2 regions of the Actinomadura napierensis genome follow, and region 2 is predicted to be linked to the other one. Evidence: riboswitches for the same ligand, from Rfam matches in the RefSeq annotation. Region 2 holds a riboswitch; the other holds the start of a gene.
The links. Region 2 has a riboswitch for glycine ahead of gcvP (aminomethyl-transferring glycine dehydrogenase). Riboswitches for the same ligand answer to the same signal wherever they lie in the genome.

Region 1: another riboswitch for glycine. It lies ahead of gcvT (glycine cleavage system aminomethyltransferase GcvT); the one in region 2 lies ahead of gcvP (aminomethyl-transferring glycine dehydrogenase).

The regions. Positions count from the first base shown of each region.
Region 1 covers NZ_BAAAMR010000074.1:26,456-30,553, forward strand. Annotated here, with positions in the region: gene ABD296_RS33200 (serine hydroxymethyltransferase) at 1-673, opposite strand, end outside; gene gcvH (glycine cleavage system protein GcvH) at 675-1,079, opposite strand; gene gcvT (glycine cleavage system aminomethyltransferase GcvT) at 1,095-2,198, opposite strand; glycine riboswitch at 2,272-2,372, opposite strand; glycine riboswitch at 2,377-2,472, opposite strand; gene ABD296_RS33215 (hypothetical protein) at 2,665-3,039, opposite strand; gene ABD296_RS33220 (3-oxoacyl-ACP reductase) at 3,165-3,929, opposite strand; gene ABD296_RS33225 (aldehyde dehydrogenase family protein) at 3,969-4,098, opposite strand, start outside.
Region 2 covers NZ_BAAAMR010000162.1:7,982-12,079, forward strand. Annotated here, with positions in the region: gene ABD296_RS45655 (lysylphosphatidylglycerol synthase transmembrane domain-containing protein) at 1-953, opposite strand, end outside; glycine riboswitch at 1,231-1,325, shown strand; glycine riboswitch at 1,326-1,436, shown strand; gene gcvP (aminomethyl-transferring glycine dehydrogenase) at 1,496-4,098, shown strand, end outside.

The DNA of each region.
Region 1 (4,098 bases), on a different contig from region 2:
TGGTGACGATGTCGGCGTGCGGGACGGGGGAGGGGTGCAGCCCCGCCGCGACCAGCCCGGCGAAGTGCGCCATGTCCACCATCAGCAGAGCCCCGACCGAGTCGGCGATCTCGCGGAACGCGGCGAAGTCCAGCTGCCGCGGGTACGCCGACCAGCCCGCCACGATCATCTTCGGCCGGTGCTCGGCGGCGAGCGAGGCGACCTCGTCCATGTCGACCAGGCCGTCCTCGGCGCGGACGTGGTAGGGCACCACGTTCAGCACCTTGCCGGAGTAGTTCAGCCGCATCCCGTGGGTGAGGTGCCCGCCGTGCGCGAGGTCGAGGCCGAGGATGGTGTCGCCGTGCTGCAGCAGCGCGAAGTAGACCGCGGTGTTGGCCTGCGCGCCGCTGTGCGGCTGCACGTTCGCGTGATCCGCGCCGAACAGGGCCTTCGCCCGGTCGATCGCGAGCTGCTCGGTGACGTCCACGTACTCGCAGCCGCCGTAGTACCGCCGGCCCGGGTACCCCTCGGCGTACTTGTTGGTCAGGACGGAGCCCTGCGCCTCCAGCACCGACACCGGCGCGAAGTTCTCCGACGCGATCATCTCGAGGGTGGACTGCTGGCGGCGCAGCTCGGCGTCCACCGCCGCGGCGACCTCCGGGTCGGCCGCGGCGAGGGAGTCATGCAGACCCACGTCAGCTCTCCTCGATCAGCTTGTCGTAGGACTCGGCGTCCAGCAGGTCGCCCGGCTCGTCGGAGATCCGCACCTTGAAGATCCAGCCCTCGCCGTACGGGTCGTCGTTGATCACCTTGGGCTCGTCCACCACCGCGCCGTTGATCGCGGTGATCTCGCCGCTGACCGGCGAGAACAGGTCGCTGACCGACTTGGTCGACTCGATCTCCCCGCACGGCTCGCCGGCCTCGACGTTGTCGCCCTCGGAGGGCTGCAGCTCGAGGTAGACGATCTCGCCGAGCGCGTCGGCGGCGTGCGCGGTGATGCCGACCGTGACGATGCCGTCCTCTGCTTCTGAACCAGCAGGGCCGAGGCCGGCCACCCACTCGTGCTCTTCGCTGTAGCGGAGCTGCTCCGGAACGCTCACGTCTTTTTCTCTCTTTCAGGAACGCTTGTAGAACGGCAGTGCGACCACGTCGACCGGCTCCTGCCTGCCGCGCACATCCACGGCGAGGCCGGTCTCCTCGACGCCGCTGTCGAGGTAGGCCATGGCGATCGGCCTGCCCAGTGTGGGCGACGGGGCACCGCTCGTCACCACACCGCACGGCGTGCCGCCGGACGTGACGACCTGGTACCCCTTCCGGGGCGCGCGACGCCCGCGCGCCACCAGTCCCACGAGCCTACGGCCCGCGGGGGTCTGCGCCTGCGCCGCCAGGGCGGCCTTGCCGACGAAGTCGACCGCCTTCTCGAGTTTGACGACACGTCCGAGGCCGGCCTCGAACGGGGTGGTCTCCGCGGTCAGCTCGTTGCCGTACAGCGGCATGCCCGCCTCCAGCCGCAGCGTGTCCCGCGCCGACAGCCCGGCGGGCACCACCCCGTCGACCGCGGCCAGCGCCTTCCACAGCGCGACGGCGTCGGACGCGTCGACGAACAGCTCGAAGCCGTCCTCGCCGGTGTAGCCGGTACGGGCGATGAGGGCGTCCACCTCGGCGACGCGGTCGGCGAGGATCGCGTAGTAGCGCAGGTCGGCGAGCGGCGCGCCGGTGAACCCCTCCAGGATCGCCTGCGCCCGCGGGCCCTGCAGGGCGATCAGCGCGTAGGCGTCGGAGCGGTCGTCCACGGCGGCCTCGAAGCCCGCGGCCCGCTCGGTCAGCGCCTCCCGGACGACCGCGACGTTCGACGCGTTCGCGACGACCATCCACGTCTCGTCCGCCAGCCGGTAGACGATCAGGTCGTCCAGGACGCCGCCGTCCGGATCGCAGATCATCGTGTAGCGGGCCTTGCCCACCGCCATCGGCGACAGGTTCCCGACCAGCGCGTAGTCGAGCGCGTTGGCCGCGCCCGGACCGGACAGGAAGATCTCTCCCATGTGGGACAGGTCGAACAGCCCCGCGCCGGTGCGGACGGCCTGGTGCTCGGCGGTCTCGCTCGCGTAGCGCAGCGGCATCAGATGGCCGGCGAAGTCGACGAGATTCGCGCCGAGGTCCTGGTGGACGTCGTGCAGCGGCGTCTTCTTCGCGGCCTTCGAGGACGGATCGGCGGACATCGGTTCGGCTCCTTCGTCACGGGCGCGCGTGGTCCATCGTCCCACTCGCGCACCGGGCGTATCGGTGCCTCCCCCTCTGTCATCGGCGCCTGAGAGCTTCACCCGCCGCCCCGGTACGGGACGCGGCGCGGGCTTTCACCTTCGGCGGGGGAACGCGTCCCCGCTTTCCAGAGGTCGCCTGCTCCGTGCGGTCCATGGGCCTGAGAGGTTCCGGGGAGGATTTGCTCCTTCGGCGTCCCACACCGGCTGCGTAGGACTCTCCCGCACGGGATTAACGGCTGCGCGCAAGGCTAGCAGCGGCAACGCCATGCCACCAGCGCCCGACGCCGGCTCCGCACGCGGGCTCGGCGGCGTGCCGGCCTCAGGCGTTGCGATCGCGTGCGAAGCCAAGTTCGAGCCTGCGAGGACTTGATCGCGCAGCGAGCCCCCAGGCCCGACCGCCGAGGGCGATGCAATGGGCGGGTGTCTATTTGGGCGTCGCCGCGGGGGTGCCGGACATCGCCTTCACGCACGTCTGCAGCGCCGCCTTGATCTTGGCCAGCTCGGCCTTGGACGGCGTAGAACTCGGGTGCGGGCTGGGCATCGTCACGCCCTGCTTGCGCACGCAGTCGTTGAACTTCTTGGCGGCCGCCGCCGTCCCGCCGCCCGGGGCGGTCGGCACGGCGCTCGCGCCGCCGCCGGCCGAGCCGCCGGACCCGTCGGACGTCCCGGACGGCGCCGGTGCCGTCGCCGGGGAGGAGGCCGGGGAACCGGACGCGGCCGAGTCCTTCTTGCCGTCCGAGCCGCCGCATCCGCCGAGCGCGAGCGACAACGCCAGGACCGCCACGAGACTGCGCTTCACAGGGATCACTTCTCCAGGGACCGGGATGGAAAGCGCCATGATGCGCAGAAAACCGTGCGCGCGCATACCGACGCGCATGCCAAGAAAACGCGGTTCGCTTAGCACCGCACCTCATAACGGGCGCTCTAGAGCGGCGTCACATAGGCCCCGGAGATGCCGCCGTCCACCAGGAACTCCGACGCCGTGATGAACGACGCGTCGTCCGACGCCAGGAACGCGACCGCCGCCGCGATCTCCGACGCCTCGGCGAAGCGCCCCACCGGGACGTGGACGAGGCGCCGCGCGGCCCGCTCCGGGTCCTTGGCGAACAGCTCCTGGAGGAGGGGGGTGTTCACGGGTCCGGGGCACAGCGCGTTCACGCGGACGCCCTGCCGCGCGAACTGCACGCCCAGTTCCCGGGACATCGCCAGGACGCCGCCCTTGGACGCGGTGTAGGAGATCTGCGAGGTCGCCGCGCCCATCACCGCCACGAACGACGCCGTGTTGATGATCGACCCCTTGCCCTGCTCCAGCATGTACGGGATGACGTGCTTGCAGCACAGGTAGACGCTGGTCAGGTTGACGTCCTGGACGCGCTTCCAGGCGTCCAGGCCGGTCTCCAGGATCGAGTCGTCGTCGGGCGGGGAGATCCCGGCGTTGTTGAACGCGACGTCGATGCGCCCGTAGGCGTCCCGGACCGTCCGGTAGAGGGCCTTGACCTCGTCCTCGCCGGTCACGTCCACCTTGACGAACAGGCCGCCGAGCTCCTCGGCGGCGCTCTTGCCGGCGGTCTCGTCGACGTCGGCCACGACGACCTTCGCGCCCTCTTCGGTGAAACGGCGCGCGGTGGCCAGGCCGATGCCGCTGGCGCCGCCGGTCACGACGGCCACCCGGCCTTCCAGACGCTGCATGCTGCTCTCTCTCCTGTCACTGACCGAAACTTGCGGGGGCTACTCGCTCGCGATGAAGACGTTCTTGGTCTCGGTGAACGCGCCGAGCGCGTCCGGGCCCAGCTCGCGGCCGAGGCCGGACTGCTTGAACCCGCCGAACGGCGTCCAGTACCGCACGGACGAGTGGGAG
Region 2 (4,098 bases):
AGCGGGCGCAGCGCCCGTCCCGTGGTGGTGCGGCTGAGCCGCAGCGTCCGCCACATCCGGTACAGCAGCCCGGCGGTCTGCTGGTCGCGGTCCAGGACCCGGACCTCCAGGTCCCACGGGCCGGTCCGCCGCGCTGCGCGGTCCTTTTCGCCGTCCCGGTCGAGCAGGACGCCGTAGCGGCGGTCCTGGCCCGTCTCACCGGGGTCGTCGAGGCGGGCGGCGCGGCGCGGGGACAGCCCCAGCCGCTCCAGCGTGGAGACCACCGCCGTCCCGGACGGCCGCGGGTTCGGCGTGCCGGCCGCGTACAGGGTGCCGTAGCCGATCGCGCGGCCGAGCAGGTAGGTGGCGGCGAGCGCCGCGACGGACGCGTACGACGCGGTGAGCCCGGTCAGCGCGGCCAGCCCGATGAACGTCCACGTCACCGCCTGCCAGCGGGTCCGGCCCGCCATCCCGACCGCCGTGACGAACGCGATCACCGGCGCGATGTCGGTGTGCACCGGCGCGGTGCTGGTGCCGCCCCAGATCAGCGAGTCCAGCACCCCGCCGGGCGCCGCGCTGGTCACCCAGTCGTCCAGGCCGACCGTGACGCCGAACGCGATCACGGCGGCCAGCAGCGCGATCGCCACCCGCATGCCGTCCTTGCGGAACATCCGCTCGACCGCGAACGCGATCGGCGCGGTCAGCACGCCGAAGCTGGAGGCGAGGGTGGCCAGCGACAGCAGCATGCGGGGGGCGTGCGCGGTGCCCTGCGCGATGTCGGTCTGCAGCCCGTGCGTGGTCTGCTGGGCGATCGACACCAGCAGCATCACCGCCGCGAGCCCAACGCAGGAGACCCCGAACCTGATCGCGTCGCCGGACCGGCGGATCCGGTCCGGCTGGGCGGGCTCGTCCACGGGGACGCCGGCGGTGGCGCCCGTCGACGGGCGCACCGCCCCGCCGTGGGTCTGTGTCACCGCCGTATCGCCGCCCTGACCGTCCGCCATCGTGATCAGCGTCCCAGGGCCGGCGGGGCGCCGTCGAGCGGCGGCCCCCGGCCCGGCCGGCCGCCTGGACGGCGCCGCGGCCCGTCCCGCCCCGGTGAGCTGTGCACATCGTACTTGCCGGTAGATGCCCGGGCCGTCCATCACCCCGGTTCCGCGCGGCGGGACGCGCCGCCGTCGCGACGGCGGGCGGGGGCGCGCGACGATCGCCGGGGCGATGGTTGGGTAGGGTTTGTTCCGGACATGCCGTCGACCCTGTGCGGGAGAGACCCCACGCGGCCAGCGTGGGGCGCCGAAGGGGCAACCTCCCCGGAACCTCTCAGGCAAAAGGACCGCTCGGGCGAGGCACCTCTGGAAAGCAGGCGCCGATCCCCCTGACCGGGGAGGGCGGCTCACCGAAGGGGAAATCCCGCTGCGCGGGGGAAGCTCTCAGGTGCCGATGACAGAGGGGGAGACCGGCCGCCGGCCGTAGCCGGCGGCGGCCCTGAGCGACCGCAGCAGCCAGGAGGCTCTCCATGACCGCCCAGTTCTTCGCGCCCGTGGCCTCGCCGCAGGATGCCCGTTCCACGTTCGCCGACCGCCATGTCGGCCCGTCCCCGGACGAGCGGGCCCGGATGCTGGCCGCCATCGGCTACTCCGGCGCCGAGGCGCTGATCGGCGACGCCGTCCCGGCCGGGATCCGCACCTCCCGGCCGCTGGAGCTGCCGCCCGCGCTGAGCGAGACCGCCGCGCTGGCCCGGCTGCGCGAGCTGGCGTCCCGCAACACCGTGCTCACCTCGATGATCGGACTCGGCTACCACGGGACGACGACGCCGGGCGTGATCCTGCGCAACGTGCTGGAGAACCCGGGCTGGTACACCGCCTACACGCCCTACCAGCCGGAGATCTCGCAGGGCCGCCTCGAGGCGCTGCTGAACTTCCAGACGGTCGTCGCCGACCTGACCGGCCTGCCGGTCGCCAACGCCTCCATGCTGGACGAGGGCACCGCCGCCGCCGAGGCCATGGCCCTCGCGCACCGCGTGTCCAAGCGCAAGGAGCCCGGGACGTTCCTGGTGGACGCCGACGCGCTCCCGCAGACGATCGAGGTCGTGCGGACCCGGGCGGTCCCGCTCGGCATCGAGGTCGTCACCGCGGACCTGTCCGGCGGTCTGCCGGACGGCGACTTCTTCGGCGTCCTGCTGCAGTACCCGGGAGCGTCGGGCGTCGTCCGCGACCTGGAGCCGCTCGCCGCGCAGGCGCACGAGCGCGGCGCGAAGGTCGTCGTCGCCGCCGACCTGCTCGCCCTGACGCTGCTGCGGCCGCCGGGCGAGTCCGGCGCCGACATCGCCGTGGGCTCCGCGCAGCGGTTCGGCGTCCCCTACGGGTTCGGCGGCCCGCACGCCGGCTACATGGCGGTCGGCGAGGGCATCCAGCGGCAGTTGCCCGGACGCCTCGTCGGCGTGTCCGTCGACGCCGACGGCGCCACCGCCTACCGCCTGGCCCTGCAGACCCGCGAGCAGCACATCCGCCGCGAGAAGGCCACCAGCAACATCTGCACCGCGCAGGTCCTCCTGGCCGTGATGGCGAGCATGTACGCCGTCTACCACGGGCCGGAGGGGCTCGCCGCCATCGCCCAGCGGACGCACCGCCGCGCCGCCGAGATCGCCGCGGGGCTGCGCGCCGGCGGCGTCGAGATCGTCCACGGCGCCTTCTTCGACACCGTCCTCGCCCGCGTCCCCGGCCGGGCCGCCGAGGTCGCCGAGGCCGCCCGCGAGCGCGGGATCAACCTGCGGCCGTCCGGCGCCGACCTCGTCGCCGTCGCCTGCGACGAGACGACGCTGCCCGAGCACGTCACCGCCGTCCTGGAGGCGTTCGGGGTGCCCGCCGAGGTCGCCGGCGCCGAGGAGGCGATCCCGGACGGCCTGCGCCGCGAGAGCCCCTACCTGACCCACCCGGTCTTCCACGCGCACCGCTCCGAGACCGCGATGCTGCGCTACCTGCGCCGGCTCCAGGACAAGGACATCGCGCTCGACCGCTCGATGATCCCGCTCGGCTCCTGCACGATGAAGCTGAACGCCACCGCCGAGATGGAGCCCATCACCTGGCCGGAGTTCGCGAACATCCACCCGTTCGCGCCGCTCGACCAGGCCGCCGGCTACGTCGAGCTGATCGGCGAGCTGGAGGACGCGCTCGCCGAGATCACCGGGTACGCGAAGGTGTCCGTCCAGCCCAACGCCGGCTCGCAGGGCGAACTGGCAGGGCTGCTCGCCATTCGCGGTTACCACGCCTCGCGCGGCGACGAGCACCGCGACGTCTGCCTGATCCCGTCCTCGGCGCACGGCACCAACGCGGCCAGTGCCGTCATGGCCGGGATGCGTGTCGTCGTCGTCAAGTGCGACGAGGGCGGCAACGTCGACCTCGACGACCTGCACGCCAAGATCGCCAAGCACGGCGACCGGATCGCCGCGATCATGGTGACCTACCCGTCCACGCACGGCGTGTTCGAGGAGTCGATCACCGACGTGTGCGCCGCCGTGCACGAGGCCGGCGGCCAGGTCTACGTCGACGGCGCCAACCTCAACGCCCTGGTCGGGCTGGCCCGCCCCGGCGAGTTCGGGTCGGACGTCTCGCACCTCAACCTGCACAAGACGTTCTGCATCCCGCACGGCGGCGGCGGCCCCGGCGTCGGCCCGATCGGCGTCCGCGAGCACCTCGCCCCGTTCCTGCCGAACCACCCGCTCCGCGAGGAGGCCGGCCCCGCCGAGACCGGCGTCGGCCCGATCTCGGCCGCCCCGTGGGGCTCGGCGGGCATCCTGCCGATCTCCTGGGCGTACATCGCGATGATGGGCCCGGACGGCCTGCGCGCCGCCACCGAGGGCGCCATCATCGGCGCCAACTACCTCGCCGCCCGCCTCGGCCCGCACTACCCGATCCTCTACACCGGCCGCAACGGCCTCGTCGCCCACGAGTGCATCGCCGACCTCCGCAAGATCACCAAGGAGACCGGCATCACCGCCGAGGACGTCGCCAAGCGCCTCATCGACTACGGCTTCCACGCCCCGACGCTCTCCTTCCCCGTCGCCGGCACCCTGATGATCGAGCCCACCGAGTCCGAGGACCTCGCCGAGCTCGACCGGTT